Regions from separate parts of the Kribbella sp. CA-293567 genome, predicted to be linked through region 1. Evidence: riboswitches for the same ligand, from Rfam matches in the RefSeq annotation. Region 1 holds a riboswitch; each other region holds the start of a gene.
The links. Region 1 has a riboswitch for glycine ahead of gcvP (aminomethyl-transferring glycine dehydrogenase). Riboswitches for the same ligand answer to the same signal wherever they lie in the genome.
Positions count from the first base shown of each region.

Region 2: it holds a riboswitch for glycine, as region 1 does, so the genes downstream of both, gcvH (glycine cleavage system protein GcvH) here and gcvP (aminomethyl-transferring glycine dehydrogenase) in region 1, are expected to answer to the same signal.
Region 3: it holds a riboswitch for glycine, as region 1 does, so the genes downstream of both, gcvT (glycine cleavage system aminomethyltransferase GcvT) here and gcvP (aminomethyl-transferring glycine dehydrogenase) in region 1, are expected to answer to the same signal.

Region 1 covers NZ_CP114065.1:4,393,889-4,399,005, forward strand. Annotated here, with positions in the region: gene gcvP (aminomethyl-transferring glycine dehydrogenase) at 1-2,190, opposite strand, end outside; glycine riboswitch at 2,261-2,358, opposite strand; gene OX958_RS20130 (MerR family transcriptional regulator) at 2,379-2,996, opposite strand; gene OX958_RS20135 (bifunctional nuclease family protein) at 3,198-3,689, opposite strand; gene ftsR (transcriptional regulator FtsR) at 3,791-4,432, opposite strand; gene OX958_RS20145 (FHA domain-containing protein) at 4,512-5,033, opposite strand.
Region 2 covers NZ_CP114065.1:7,141,118-7,146,234, reverse strand. Annotated here, with positions in the region: gene OX958_RS33145 (AfsR/SARP family transcriptional regulator) at 1-1,301, opposite strand, end outside; gene OX958_RS33140 (alpha/beta fold hydrolase) at 1,360-2,229, shown strand; gene OX958_RS33135 (DUF3072 domain-containing protein) at 2,263-2,475, opposite strand; glycine riboswitch at 2,641-2,738, shown strand; gene gcvH (glycine cleavage system protein GcvH) at 2,878-3,285, shown strand; gene glyA (serine hydroxymethyltransferase) at 3,288-4,556, shown strand; gene OX958_RS33120 (SWIM zinc finger family protein) at 4,761-5,117, shown strand, end outside.
Region 3 covers NZ_CP114065.1:6,744,996-6,750,112, forward strand. Annotated here, with positions in the region: gene glyA (serine hydroxymethyltransferase) at 1-1,014, opposite strand, end outside; gene gcvH (glycine cleavage system protein GcvH) at 1,016-1,390, opposite strand; gene gcvT (glycine cleavage system aminomethyltransferase GcvT) at 1,408-2,526, opposite strand; glycine riboswitch at 2,581-2,676, opposite strand; glycine riboswitch at 2,678-2,772, opposite strand; gene OX958_RS35440 (DUF6372 family protein) at 4,467-4,691, shown strand; gene OX958_RS31265 (response regulator transcription factor) at 4,775-5,117, opposite strand, start outside.

The DNA of each region.
Region 1 (5,117 bases):
GCCGAGCAGCGGGTGGTTCGGCAGGTACGGCGCCAGGTGCTCGGCAACGGCGACCGGGCCGACCCCCGGGCCTCCGCCGCCGTGCGGGATGCAGAAGGTCTTGTGCAGGTTCAGGTGGCTGACGTCGCCACCGAACTCGCCGGGCTTGGCCAGCCCGAGCAGCGCGTTCAGGTTGGCGCCGTCGACGTACACCTGACCGCCGTGGTCGTGGACGATCTGGCAGACCTCGGTCACGCTCTCCTCGTACACGCCGTGCGTGGACGGGTAGGTGATCATGATCGCGGCCAGCTTCTCCGAGTGCTCGGAGGCCTTGCTCCGCAGGTCTTCCAGGTCGATCGTGCCGTCGTCGTTGCCCTTGACGACGATTACCTTCATACCGGCCATCACCGCGGAGGCCGCGTTGGTACCGTGCGCGCTGGCCGGGATCAGGCAGACGTTGCGGCTTTCGTTGCCCTGGGCCCGGTGATAGCCGCGGATTGCCAGCAGACCGGCCAGCTCGCCCTGTGAACCGGCGTTCGGCTGGATCGAGACCTTCGCGTAGCCGGTCACCTCGGCCAGCCAGCGCTCCAGCTGACCGATCAGCTTCACGTAGCCGGCCGCGTCCTCGATCGGCGCCAGCGGGTGCATGTCGGCGAACTCGGGCCAGGTGACGGCTTCCATCTCGGTGGTCGCGTTCAGCTTCATCGTGCAGGAGCCGAGCGGGATCATGCCGCGGTCGAGCGCGTAGTCGTAGTCCGACAGCTTGCGCAGGTAGCGCAGCATCGCGGTCTCGGACCGGTGCGTGTTGAAGACCGGGTGGGTCAGGTACTCCGAGGTCCGGGTGACCGCCTCGGTCAGGTTGCGACCGGCCAGCGTCGCGTCGTACGTGACACCGAAGGAGCCGCAGACACCGACCAGCGCGGAGGCGTCGGTCTTCTCGTCGCAGGAGATGCCGACGTGGTCCGCGTCGACCTGACGCAGCCAGATGCCGTTTTGACGGGCGTTGTCCACCACGTCCGCCGCGCGGCCCGGGACGCGCGCGAGCACGGTGTCGAAGAACTGGTCGTGCACGACCTCGACGCCACCGGCGCGCAGCGAGGCGGCGAGGCTGTCGGCGTTGCGGTGCACGCGGTCGGCGATCGCCTTCAGCCCCTCGGGACCGTGGTAGACGGCGTACATCGAAGCGACGACGGCGAGCAGCACCTGCGCGGTACAGATGTTGGACGTCGCCTTCTCGCGACGGATGTGCTGCTCACGGGTCTGCAGCGCCAGCCGGTACGCCGGTGCGCCGTCCGCGTCGACCGAGACGCCCACCAGGCGGCCGGGCAGCGAGCGCTCCAGGCCGGCGCGGACCGACATGAAGCCCGCGTGCGGACCGCCGTAGAAGAGCGGGACGCCGAAGCGCTGCGAGGAGCCGATCACGATGTCGGCGCCGGCCTCGCCGGGCGCCTCGAGCAGCGTCAGGGCGAGCAGGTCGGAGGCGACCGCGACGAGAGTCTCGCGCTCGTGCGCCGCGGCGATCAGCGGCTTGAGGTCACGGACGGCGCCACCGGAGCCGGGGTACTGGACCAGGACGCCGAAGAAGTCTCCGTCCGGCAGACCGGCGGTGGTGTCGGCGACCACGACCTCGATGCCGAGCGCCTCCGCGCGGGTCTCGACGACGGCGATCGTCTGGGCGAAGGTGTCGGCGTCGATCAGGAAGCGGTTGCTCTTGCTCTTGCGGTTCGAGCGCAGTGCCAGCGTCATCGCCTCGGCCGCGGCCGTGCCCTCGTCGAGCAGCGACGCGTTCGCGGTCGGCAGCCCGGTCAGGTCGGAGACGACGGTCTGGAAGTTCAGCAGCGCTTCGAGCCGGCCCTGGGAGATCTCCGGCTGGTACGGCGTGTAGGCGGTGTACCAGGCCGGGTTCTCGACCAGGCGGCGGACGATCACCGACGGGGTGAACGTGCCGTAGTAGCCCTGACCGATCATCGAGGTGGCGACGTTGTTGCGGGCGGCGAGCTGCCGCAGCTCGGTCAGCGCGTCGACCTCGGAGGCCGGCTCGGGCAGCCGGAGCGGCTCGGCCGACCGGATCGACGCGGGCACGGCGGCGTCCACCAGCGCGTCGACGTCGGCGTACCCGAGGGTCTCGACCATCCGGGCGATCTCGTCCGGGCGGGGCCCGATGTGGCGATCGGCGAACACGGCCGACACCTGGGGGGTGTGATCAGTCATTGAAGAGGCTCCGTTGCTGACTATTGCCGGTGGCCTCCCCCTCTGTCACGCACGCACGCTTCAGAGTCGCCTAAGGCACTCGGTCCATGGGCCTGAGAGGTTCCGGGGAGGAATTGCCCCTTCGGCGCCCGACCAAACAGCGGGACGAGACTCTCCCGAGTGCTGTGTGCGGCTGGGAAAAGACTACCTCAGCCGGTCATCCTGGCCCGGCGGCGGGCAGCGAGCTCGTCGTTGGCATGTGAGCCGGACTCGTCGTCGTGGCCGTCGAGACGCTCGGTCGGCAGCTCGGACAGCGATCCCTCGACCTCGCGCCAGACGCCGCCGAGGGCGATCCCGAAGACGCCCTGGCCGCCGGCCAGCAGATCGATCACCTCGTCCGGCGAGGTGCACATGTAGACCGAGGCGCCGTCGCTCATCAGCGTGATCTGGGTCAGGTCATCGATTCCACGTTGGCTGAGGTGGGCGATGGCGCTGCGGATCTGCTGCAGCGAGATGCCCGCGTCGAGCAGCCGCTTGATCACTTTCAGCAACAGCACGTCGCGGAAGCCGTACAGCCGCTGGGTGCCGGAGCCGGTGGCCGGGCGCACGGACGGCGAGACCAGTCCGGTGCGGGCCCAGTAGTCGAGCTGACGGTAGGTGATGCCGGCCGCGGCGCACGCGGTCGGGCCGCGGAAACCGACGTCGTCGGGCATCGGCGACAGGTCGTCGTCGAAGAGCAGACCCTGAACGCCGGCGCTGGCGGCCGCCTCGGCGTGTGCTTCGGACGTCGACTGCGCCGTCAGATCAGTGTCGCCGGTGCGTGTCACGCCTGAGCCTCCCTGGGTACCGACTGGAACGGATCACATCCGTGGAGTTACAAGGCCCCACGACTCCTTCAAGGTAAGCCGCCGCTCAGGCCGGGTCAACGACTGCCGCCCCGAGCACGATGCGTGTCGCGGTTCCGTGACGAATCGTTACCTGTCCGCCCTTGTACCAGCACCGCCCAAACCGGTCGTCCGGGCCGCCGGTCAGCTTTTGTCGAAATCCTCGGGGGTGACCTGGTCGAGGAACTCGCGGAAGCGCTCGACCTCTTCCTCCTCGACCACCTCGTCGTCCTCGTTCTCGCTGTCGGGGACCGGGATGCCGGCCTCGGCCAGGATCTCCTCGGTGCAGAACACCGGCGTACCGGTGCGCAGGGCCAGCGCGATCGAGTCCGACGGGCGGGCGGAGATCTCGGTCTTGTCGTCGAAGACCAGGATCGCCTCGAAGACACCGTCGGTCAGGTTCACGATCCGGACCTGGCTGAGGGTGTGGCCGAGCACCCGGATGGTCTCCGCGAACAGGTCGTGGGTCAGTGGACGAGGTGGTTCCATCCCCTGCTGGGCGAACGCGATCGCGCTCGCCTCGGCCGCACCGATCCAGATCGGCAGGTACCGCTCGCCGCCGACCTCCCGGAGCAGCACGATCGGCTGACTCGAGGGCATCTCAACCCGGACTCCGACCACGTCGACTTCGCGCACGGCTTCAGCCTACTCTGCGGGCCGGACCGGGGCTGCCCCGGCGGGGTCGCCCCCGCCCGGCGACGGCCCCTTGGTTACGCGGCGGCGGACCGGAGTACCGGTCAGCGACCGAGCCGGGAGCGAACCAGTGCCGCATGCAACCGGACCGCCAGCGCGGCCAGCTCCAGCGTCTTGTCGTCCCGCCGCGGCTGCACGACCTGCTCGATCAGCCCGACCTCGCGATCGGCGGCCGCCCGGAACGGCCGCAGGTGCCGCGGCTCGATCCCGTACTGCGCGAACTCCGCCGCCGCCTTGGCGATCAGGATCGCGTCGCCGTCGTAGTGCTTGCCGCGGGCCACGACCAGGTTGTGGCTCTCCAGTTGCTCGAGCAGCTCCGGCGCGATCCCGGCCGCCTCGCACAGCTCGCCCCGGGTCAGCTTCAGCTCGGTCCCGTACGTCGAGAAGTCCTCGGCGTCCGGCAGACCGGCCGGCTGGGGCAACCGGTCGGGCGCGGCGGGACGGCCACCCGGCGCGGGCGGACGCAACCCGCGGTCCATCGCGCCGAGATGGTCCTTGATCACCTTGAGCGGCAGGTACTGGTCCCGCTGGGCGGTCAGGACGTAGCGGAGCCGCTCGATGTCGCCGGCACTGAACTTCCGGTACCCCGACGCGGTCCTGGCCGGCGTCACCAGCCCCTCCGCCTCGAGGAAGCGGATCTTGGAGATGGTGACGTCGGCGAACTCGGCCTGCAGGAGCTGCAGCACCTCACCGATGCTGCTGCCCCCAACCGGAGTCGCTTCGTCCCCCGCCGCGGCACCCCGGTCGGGGTCTCCGACCGCTGGGTCAGGCCTGACCACTGGCGTAGTAGACCAGTCGGTACTTGCCGATCTGGACCTCGTCGCCGTTCGACAGCTGCAGCTCGTCGATCCGGTCACGGTTGACGTACGTACCGTTCAGGCTGCCGACGTCGCGGACCTTGACGCCCTGCGGGTCGCGGCGGAACTCCGCGTGCCGGCGGGAGACGGTGACGTCGTCCAGGAAGATGTCGCTGTCCGGGTGCCGGCCGGCCGTGACGACGTCCACGTCGAGCAGGAACCTGCTGCCCGCGTTCGGGCCACGCTGCACGATCAGCAGCGCCGATCCGGTCGGTAGCGCGCCGACGGCGGCCTCGTCCTCGGCGGACAGCTGATCACCGGAGTCGAAACGCTCGGTCTCGGGCTCGATGCTGATCGGTGCGAGCATCGCGGTGTCGGTCACGCCGGGGGCGGTCACCGGACGGTCCGCGCCAGGGAGCATCGTTCCGCACTGCGAGCAGAACCTGCTGCCCTCGGAGTTCTCGTGCCCGCACTGGTTGCAGAACGGCATGCTGTGATCCTCCCGATCGCCGGTGGTCCGGCGACGTTCTCGTTGACCCCGTGATGACAGTGTGGACTGTGGCCCCAACCCTCG
Region 2 (5,117 bases), 2.7 Mb from region 1:
TCGTGGCGGCCGGCCAGCGTGATGAGTTCGGAGCCGATCTGGTCGCGCTCGGGTGCCAGGCCTGCCCGGTAGAAGGTCTGCATGAACAGGCCGTTCAAGGCGAAGGCCAGCAAGGCTGGGTCCTCCAGCCGCCGGGAGATCTCCACTGCTTCTCGGGCCGCGGCCAGGCCACGGGTGCTGTTGCGGCCACGCGATTCGACCGCCACTGTCGCCAGAAGCCGAGCACGGGCCGCTTCCTGCGTGGTCGCTGACAGGGCGCGCTCCGCTGCCGCCACGATCTCGTCGGCTTGGCGTTGGTCGTCAGAGCGCGTCCAGATCGCCGGTACGTCGTACAGGCCGATCACCCGAGCCGTCAGGTTCGGATCGCCCAGCTCCTCGGCCGCGGTGATGGCGGCCAGCCTGTGTTCGCGGGCAGCCTCCAAGCCGCTGCCGCCGGTCACCGCGAGATTGCGGAGCAGCCCGACGGTCGACTCCAGCCGTGCGCGGGCAGTGGAACTCACTGCCCGGTCATAGGCCGCAGTGGCCTGTGCCCACACCTGCCCTGCTGCGTGCGGATCCAGGTGGTCGGCCTGGTTGAGGATGTCCGTCTCCAGCCGCTGCAACGCGGGACCGGGGTCGACACCGAGTTGCTCGACCAGCAGGGTGCGCGCTTTACGCAGTACTGCGAGCGCGTCGCCTTGGCGGCCTGAGCGGTACAGCGCCAGCGCCAGCAGCCGCCAGGCGTCCTCACGCCACGGGTGCTCGGCCACATGCGCATCCAGTGCCGGTACTGCGTCCGCAGCAAGTCCCAGCGCGAGTCTTGCCTCGGCCTGGCGCTCAATGGCGGTCAGCCGCAGCTCCGCCAGCCGGGAGCGCTCTGCATGAGCCCAAACCGCGTCGGCGAACTCTGCATAGGCCGGACCTCGCCACTGGGCGACTGCCGCTTCGAGCATGGCCAATGCGTCTTGCGGCGGGCGCGTGGCGCTCTCCTCCAGCGACTGCTCGAAGCGCCAAGCGTCGACGTCAGTTGCTTTCAGGGCATAGCCCGGACCCTCGGTGATCAGCAGCGCGGGCGGCGTGCGCGGCGGCCGGTCAGGCTCCAGCGCGCGCCGAAGTGCCGCCACGAAGGTGCGGACGGAGCTGGTGGCGCCGTCGGGCGGGACCGTCCACAGGTCGTCGACGAGCGAGTTGACCGGCACGATCCGGCCGCGGGCGATGATCAGGCGAGCCAGGACGGCGCGATGCCGAGGTCCCCTCAGTGCCAGCTCGGCGCCGTCGCGCCAGGCCGTCACCGGTCCGAGCACCCCGAAAGCCACCTGCACCAGCTCACCGTATAGCTCTGCTCATCGGATGCTCATCGGCGCGCGGCAGGCTCTTTCCATGAAGATTCCTGGTTTCACCTATCAGCACGTGCAGGTCGCCGACGGGGTCTCGCTGAACGCCGCGATCGGCGGCACCGGCACCCCGATCGTGCTGCTGCACGGCTTCCCGCAGACCCACTTGATCTGGCGGCACGTCGCCGCCGAGCTGGCGACCGACCACACGGTGATCTGCCCCGACCTGCGCGGCTACGGCGCCAGCGACAAGCCGGCGGAGACCGACGGTACGGCGTACTCGAAACGCACGATGGCCGCCGACATCGTGGCCCTGGCCGCCGCCCTCGGGCACCCGGAGTTCGCGCTGGTCGGACACGATCGGGGTGCTCTGGTGGCCTTCCGCGCCGGGCTCGACCACCCGGACAAGATCACCCAGCTGGTCTGCCTCGACGTGCTGCCGACCCTGGACATGTGGGACGCGATGCACGGCGTCAACGCCGCTGTCGCCTTCCACCTCTACCTGATGGCCCAGCCGCCCGGCTTGCCCGAGGAGCTGATCGCGGCCGCGCCGGACGCCTTCTTCAGCTACTTCCTCGACCTGTGGATCAAAGACCCGGCCGCGATCCCGGCGGAGATCCGGGCTGCCTACCTGACGGCTTCCCGCGAGGCTGTGGTCTCGATCGTTGCCGACTACCGCGCGAGCGCGGGAATCGATGTCGAGCACGATCGCGAAGACCTTGCCGCCGGCAACAAGCTGCGGATGCCGGTCGCCGTGGTCCAGCAGGACTGGGGCAGCGCCCTCGGCTTCGACGCCGCCGCCCTCTGGTCCGCCTGGGCGCCGGACCTGCGCCACTCCACCACCACCGCCGGCCACTTCATGGCCGAAGAAGCTCCGGCGGAGATCACCGAGACGATCCGGAGCCTCCTGGCCTAAGCTGTCGGCAGTGAGTCCCCGATCCGGACCGGCTCAGCTCTGACCTCGGCCGGTGCGCACCTGCAGCTCCTCGATCAGCTGCGACGCCTCGGCCTTCGTCAACTCGCCGGCCGGCAGTTCCTCGCCGGCCTCCTGCGCGAGAGTGCTCAGGTACGACGCCTGCGGCCCGGTCATCGGCTCGTCCCCGGTGGACCAGTCCGCCGGATCCTTGTCGGGGACCGGCTGTACCTCGTCGTTGGTGCTCATCAGACGCTCCTACCCATCGAACAATTGCTCGGTTGTCGCTTACCAATCCCTCTGTACCCAGCCCGCGAAGCGCCATGCACCAGCCGTGCTCCGCGGCTGAGGAGCATCTCGACAAGCGGTCGGGCATCGCCTACTGTCAGCTCCGACAACTCAAGACCGCGCCGTCGACACCGGGCGGGAGAGTCCCCGCCGCATCAGGTGAGGGGACGCCGGAGGAGCAACTCTCCCCAGAATCTCTCAGGCCCCGATACCGCTCGGAAGAGGCGACTCTGGAAAGCCGGGATCGAGTCGATCCCGCACCCACGGTGCAAACCGCCCGACCGGCGGTGAAGCTCTCAGGTACCGATGACAGAGCGGGGAGGCCCACCATCCCGGCCACGGCCGGGGGAAAAGAGCCTCCTCATGCCCCAAAGTCCTGCCGGCGCGCTGCCCGGCGACGACCGGTACCGCTACACCGCGGGCCACGAATGGCTGTGCCCCGATGCCGGCGGACTCGTGCTGATCGGCGTCACCGCGTTCGCCGCCGACGCGCTCGGCGACATCATCTTCCTCGACCTCCCACCGGTCGGTACCGCGCTCACCGCGGGCGCCGCCTTCGGTGAGATCGAGTCCACCAAGTCGGTCGGCGACCTGCACGCCCCGGCCGGTGGAGAGGTTGCCGAGGTCAACGAGGCCGCGGTGGCCGAACCGGGACTGCTGAACAGCGACCCGTTCGGCGCCGGCTGGCTGGTCAAGCTCCGGCTGACCGAAGAACCCGCCGGGCTGCTCGACGCCGCGGCGTACACCGAGCTGATCGAGCGGGGTGAGTGATCGTGCTGGAGACGCCACTCACCGAGTTCGACCCCGAGATCGCCGCCGCGCTGGCGGCCGAGCTCGGCCGCCAGCAGAGCACGCTGGAGATGATCGCCTCGGAGAACTTCGCGCCGCTCGCGGTGATCCAGGCCCAGGGCTCGGTGGCCACCAACAAGTACGCCGAGGGCTACCCCGGCCGCCGGTACTACGGCGGCTGCGAGCACATCGACGTGATCGAACGCCTCGCCCAGGACCGGGTGAAGGAGTTGTTCGGCGCCGGTTTCGCCAATGTCCAGCCGCACTCCGGTGCCTCCGCCAACGCCGCGGTGATGAGCGCGCTGCTCCAGCCCGGGCAGACGATCATGGGCCTCGACCTCGCCCATGGCGGCCACCTCACCCACGGCATGCGGCTCAACTTCTCCGGCCGCCTGTACGACGTGGTGCCCTACCACGTGCGCGCCGACGACCATCGGGTCGACATGGACGAGGTCGAGCGGCTCGCGAAGGAGCACCAGCCGGCCCTGATCGTGGCGGGCTGGTCGGCGTATCCGCGGGTGCTGGACTTCGCGGAGTTCCGCCGGATCGCGGACTCCGTCTCGGCGTACCTGATGGTCGACATGGCGCACTTCGCCGGACTCGTCGCGGCTGGTGAACACCCGAACCCGGTGCCCTACGCGCACGTCACCACGACCACCACCCACAAGACGCTCGGCGGTCCGCGCGGTGGGGTGATCCTGACCAACGACGCCGACCTGGCCAAGAAGGTCAACAGCTCGGTCTTCCCCGGCCAGCAGGGCGGGCCGCTGGAGCATGTCATCGCCGCCAAGGCGGTCGGCTTCAAGCTGGCGGCGAGCCCGGAGTTCCGCGAGCGGCAGAAGCGCTCGCTGGCGGGCGCCAGGATCCTCGCCGATCGCCTGCTGGCCGACGATCTCGAGCAGGCCGGCGTCGCGGTCGTCTCCGGCGGCACCGACGTGCACCTCGTCCTGGCCGACCTGCGCGACTCGGAACTCGACGGCCGGCAGGCAGAGGACCGGCTGCACCAGATCGGCATCACGGTGAACCGCAACGCGGTGCCGTTCGACCCTCGGCCGCCGATGGTCACCTCGGGCCTGCGGATCGGGACACCGGCCCTGGCCAGCCGTGGCTTCGGTGAGCCGGCCTTCGAGGAGGTCGCCGAGATCATCGCCCGGGCGCTGCTCCCCGGCTTCGACGACCGCCGCGCCGCCGTACTGGGGCAAGCGGTCAGCGCACTGGCTGCCGCCCATCCGCTCTACGCCTCGCTGGGCTGAGCACCGAGGTCGCGCCGGGCGGTGTACCTACGGACAGGTAGTGCACCGCCAGACGCTGTCCACATCGCCGCCACCTCCGCTCAGGTGCACTAGTTGCCGCGCACTACTTCCTGTCGCTCTGTCCGAAGTCGGGGCAGGTGAGGTGGTGTGTCGGCGGCGGGTGGCAGGATCTGCGGGGTAACGGGCTGAGCGGTGGGGGGTGCGGTGGCGGGCTGGGACGTGGAGCAGGTGCTGGCGATGGCGCCCGATGCCGCGTCGGCCAAGGCTGCCCAAGGGCTGGCCCGGCCGCAGCGGTGGTCGGAGATCGGCAGCTCCGAGCGTGCGCTGTGGGGCCTGTGCCAGGGGAGCGGCAAGAAGCCGTACCAGACCGTCGTCGACCGGAGCGGCCCGGCGTTCAGGTGTTCGTGCCCGAGCAGGAAGTTCCCCTGCAAGCACGCACTCGCGCTGATGCTGCTCGCCGCCGTCGGCCAGGTACCGGAAAGGGCCGAGGCCGAGTGGGCCTCCAGCTGGCTGGAGGATCGGGCGTCCCGGGCCGAGAAGTCGGCTGAGAAGGCAGAGCGG
Region 3 (5,117 bases), 2.4 Mb from region 1:
CTCGGCCTGTTGTCCGTCGAGTTCGGAGTTCCGCAGGTCGACCAGGACCAGATGTACCTGAGTACCCCCGGTCAGTACGGAGATTCCCGCGGCGCGAACGTCGTCGGCCATCAGACGTGTGGCCAGGGTGTGCGCGCCCTCCAGTGTTCGGCGTTGCCGTTCGCGGAACTCCTCGGTCGCGGCCAGCTTGAAGGCCACTGCCTTGGCGGCGATCACGTGTTCCAGTGGGCCGCCTTGCTGACCTGGGAAGACCGCAGAGTTGAACTTCTTCGCCAGTTCCGCGCGGTTGGTCAGGATGACGCCACCGCGTGGGCCGCCGAGAGTCTTGTGGGTTGTTGTGGTGACCACGTCCGCATCGGGGACCGGGTTCGGGTGCAGGCCGGCCGCGACGAGTCCGGCGAAGTGTGCCATGTCGACCATCAGGTAGGCGCCGACGAGGTCGGCGATTCGGCGGAACTCCGCGAAGTCCAGGTGCAGTGAGTACGCCGACCAGCCGGCGATGATCAGCTTCGGGCGGTGCTCGAGAGCGAGGCGTTCGACCTCTGCCATGTCGACGACGAAGTCACTGTCGCGCACGTGGTACGCGACAACGTCGTACAGCTTGCCGCTGAAATTGAGCCGCATACCGTGAGTGAGATGTCCGCCATGGGCGAGGTCGAGGCCAAGGATCGTGTCGCCTGGCTCGAGCAGTGCGGCCATGGCGGCCGCGTTGGCTTGGGCACCCGAATGCGGCTGAACGTTCGCGAAGCCGGCGCCGAAGAGTTGCTTGATCCGGGCGATGGCGAGTCGCTCGACGACATCGATGTGCTCGCAGCCGCCGTAGTACCGCCGGCCGGGGTAGCCCTCGGCATACTTGTTGGTCAGGACGGAGCCTTGCGCCTCCATCACCGCGACGGGGGCAAAGTTCTCGCTGGCGATCAGTTCGAGCGTGTTCTGCTGGCGTCCGAGTTCGGCGCGGATGGCGGCGTGGATCTCCGGGTCGAAGTCAACCAGCGACTGGTTGTGGGTGTTCATCTCACTCGCCTCCGATCAGGGACTCGTACGCCGCGGCGTCTAGTAGTTCTCCCAGGTCGCTGACCTTCAACCGGAACAGCCAGCCGGACTGGAAGGGGTCGGTGTTCAGTACGCCGGGTTCGGACGCGACCGCCTCGTTGGTCTCGACGACCTCGCCGTCCACCGGGGCGAACAGGTCGCTGACAGACTTCGTCGACTCGATCTCACCGCAAGCCTCGCCCGCGGTGACGATGGTGCCGGTCGCGGGGAGGTCGACGTACACGACGTCCCCGAGCGCATCGGCGGCGAAGGCGGTGATACCGATGGTGGCGATGTCTCCGTCGAGGTCGAGCCACTCGTGCTCGGCGGTGTACTTGAGGTGGGCAGGCACGGACATGGAAGCTCCTGGTGTGGTCATTGGGCGCGGCGGTAGAAGGGGGGAGCGACGACCTCGACGTCGTCCCGGGTGCCGCGGATGTCGACGTGCAGTTGCGTCCCCGGCTGGTCGAAACCGACGTTGACGTAGGCCATCGCGATGGGATGACCGAGTGTCGGTGAGGGGGCGCCGCTGGTCACGCTGCCGACAACCGCGCCGGTTCCGGGGTCCAGTACTGAGTAGCCGCTGCGGGGTGAGCGCCGGCCAGACGACACCAGACCGACCAGCAGGCGTCGAGGGCCGGCGTCTCGGCGTACGGCGAGTGCCTGATCGCCGACGAACGCGATTTCCTTGCCGAAAGCCACAACCCGGCCCAGCCCGGCTTCGAAGGGCGTCACGTCACGGCTGAGTTCGTGGCCGTACAGCGGCATGCCCGCCTCCAGTCGCAGGGTGTCGCGGCACGCCAGTCCGGCCGGCACCAGCCCGTGCGGCTCGCCGACGCGGAGCAGTTCGGTCCAGAGATGCTCCGCGTGCTCGGGACGGCCGTAGATCTCGAAGCCGTCCTCGCCGGTGTACCCGGTGCGAGCGAGCAGCACGTCGCTCCCGGCGAGAGTGGCTTCGGCGATCGCGTAGTACTTGAGCTCAGCCAGTTCCGTGTCGGTCAACTCCGACACGATGGCCGCCGCCGCAGGACCTTGCACAGCGATCAAGGCCCAATCATGAGTTGCATCGCGGAGCTGGGCGTCATAGCTGGTCACGCGCTGCTCAAGGGCTTCGAGTACGGGGTCCACGTTACCCGCGTTGGCGACGACCAAGAACCTTTCCTCGGCGAGCCGGTAGACAACCAGGTCGTCGAGGATGCCGCCGTCCGGGTCGCAAAGCATGGAGTACCGCGCTCGGCCGATCGCGAGCTTCGACGGGTGACCGACCAGGGCGTGGTCGAGCGCGAGCCCAGCCTGCGGACCGGTCAGCTCGATCTCGCCCATGTGCGACAGGTCGAACAGGCCGGCGGCGGTACGGACAGCGATGTGCTCCGCGATGTCGGAGGAGTAGCGCACCGGCATGGACCAGCCGGCAAAGTCGGTGAAGGAGGCACTGAGACGCTGATGTTCGGCGTACAGCGGCGTTTGCCTGGACTTGTCGTGCGACGTCGTCATGAGTGGGAGGCTCCCTGTGTCAGGCACCGCATGATGCGGTACCACGGTGGGTGACCTCCCCGCTCTGTCATCGGTACCTGAGAGCTTCACCGCCCGGTGGGCGGCTTGCACCTTGGGTGCAGGACCGTGGTCCTGGCTTTCCAGAGTTCGCCTCACCGGGACGGTAAATGGGCCTGAGAGATTCTGGGGAGAGTTGCTCCTTCGGCGCCTTGCCATATTGGGCAAGAGCTCTCCCGCCCCGATTCGAGCGGCGCGATATGAAGTTGAGCGTCCGACTCTAGGGCGAAGCGCTCAGTATGGTCAATCGGCCGAGACCGCCGATCGGAACCACCCAACTGCTCCAGCGGCCAGCTTTTGCGCACAGGAGCGTTAGGTGCCGCCCGCTGGGACAAGGCTCCTCGTCTCCGCCGCGCGCGACTATTGATCGATCCAGTGGCGGAAGCAACAGATGATGTAGAACTCTTTCGGCGACCGGCGACCGGCGCGCGCGTGGCGCCGACATCTGGCGAATCTCCTATAGGACGGGACTGCGATGCTGGCCGGCTACTGCGGTCCATGCGACACTCTCGCCGTGGAGTGCCCTGAGTGAGGCGAGGTCACTGCCTCGATGTGGGTGCACGACGGAGTGCGACTCTTGTGAGGTCGCCTTCGAGAGTTGATACATCCAGGAGATCCGGATCTAAGCACGATCACGGCAGCTCTGCCCTTACCGCCTGAGTAGGTAGAAGGCGGGTATTGAGGATCAATCGTTCTACAACACCGACGCCGATCGATTGTCGCTGTCGGTGTCAGAAGTAGCCTGCACGGATTCCACGCTCCGAAGTGGCTGGTTTGCAGGGGACTGCCGGTGTACCGAAGCCGTCTGCACTAGCGTGCGAGTTCGGCGGTTACGCGAGCCTGGAGATGCTGTCGGTCATGAGGGGCTTGAGCGCGGTTTGCTGACGGCGTCGGACGAGTTATGGGAGTCGCCGTACGGCAAGCCGCGGTGATCAGCAGCCGCCTGGCCGCGCTCGACACCGCTGGCGTGACTGCTGTGGACAAGGCGGCCGGCGAGCTCGGGCTGTCGCGGCGCCAGGCCTACTTACTGCTGAGCCGGTGGCGCGCAGGCGGGGGCATGGTCGGACCGGTTGCCCGCCGCTGCAGCGGCGGGCAGGCGACCAAAGTCGGCCGCCTGACACGGCGAGGCGATCATCCGGCAGTTTCTGCAGGCTCGGTACCTGACTCGTCAGCACCGTTCGATGGCTACGGCTGCCAGGAGATCACCCGGTAATTTGGATGTCACCAGTCCGGGCCGGTGATCGAGGAGTGTCGCCGGCCCGGACCAGGTGTGGGGCTAGCTGCGAGTGGGGCTGGCTTCGCTTTCGGCCGTCGGAGGGGCGATGCTCCATGCCCCGACGGAGTCGTTGCGAACCGAGATCCTGCCAACCGCTCGGTTTGCGGGGAGCGGTTCGAACCCGGCGGTGGTCTCTACGCTGTCGGCCTCGAAGCCGGCGGAATCGCCCCGCTCGATGAGTGGAGTCCCGTCCTCGAGCCAGACCTCTACAACCCACGGACTTCCGGCGGAATCCAATCCGGCTCGGTGGGTTCCGTCACAATCACCCGAACCTTCAGGGTGTATCCATCGGGCATGTCCGGCATGGTGACCGGCCATACCTCGATGCGTGGCTGCGTCTGGCTCAGAACCCAGATCACATCAGAACCCGCACTTGATCGAGGTCTGATTCGATTCGACGGGGCTGGGGTAGTACTGGTAGTTGGCCATGATCGAATACGCTACCTGCACGTACGTTGAGTACTTGCTGCGGCTGCATCCGGTCACCATTGCATTGGTGCGAGCTTGGTGTGCGTGCACGAGGGCTCCCTGGTAGACGTCGCAGTGGAAGCTTCCCAGGCCCCCGGGATCCTGCACACACAGATTAACCCTGATGTTGTACCTGACGATGGAAGCCCTGTTGAGCTGGGAACAGCACCAGCCGGGTGGGTGCCGGTGCGTCTGCCAGCTTTACCACGACGATCCAGGTACCTGCCCGGCCGCAGCGGAGCCAGGCCGGTTGCTGCGCATTGTTGCCCTCGGCGCAGTCATGGGCACCAGCCGACATCAGCGATGCCTGCCACTGTGCGTCGCTTGCTACAACGCGATCGCGCCTCGCGCGGACATCAATTAGAGCGGACACTGGCCTATCTATGTGAGGAGCGTTCCGCTGCTTAATACCCGACACAACGCCGCTTGTCAGCGCTTTCACCAAACTTAGTCGTAGATCGAGAGCACGCTGTATGGCCCGATCCAGCCAGCCTGCGTTGCAATACCGACCGCGTGAAGACTGCTGCGGGCGCCCAACTTTATGGCCACGTCGGACAGGCAGGTCCTGACCGTTCCCGGGGACAGATGTAGAGCGCGGGCGACTTCGTGGCTTGGGAGACCTTGGGCTGTCTGAAGAAGGATCTGCTGCTCGCGGGCGGTCAACGGATTTCGGACTCTCATTTCGGCCATTGCCCATCGCATCGATTGGTTCATCATCCAGCGGCCGAGACTTGGGTTACGAACAAACTCACGGATCTCACTCGAGTCGCTCTCTTTCCAGATGCCGCCA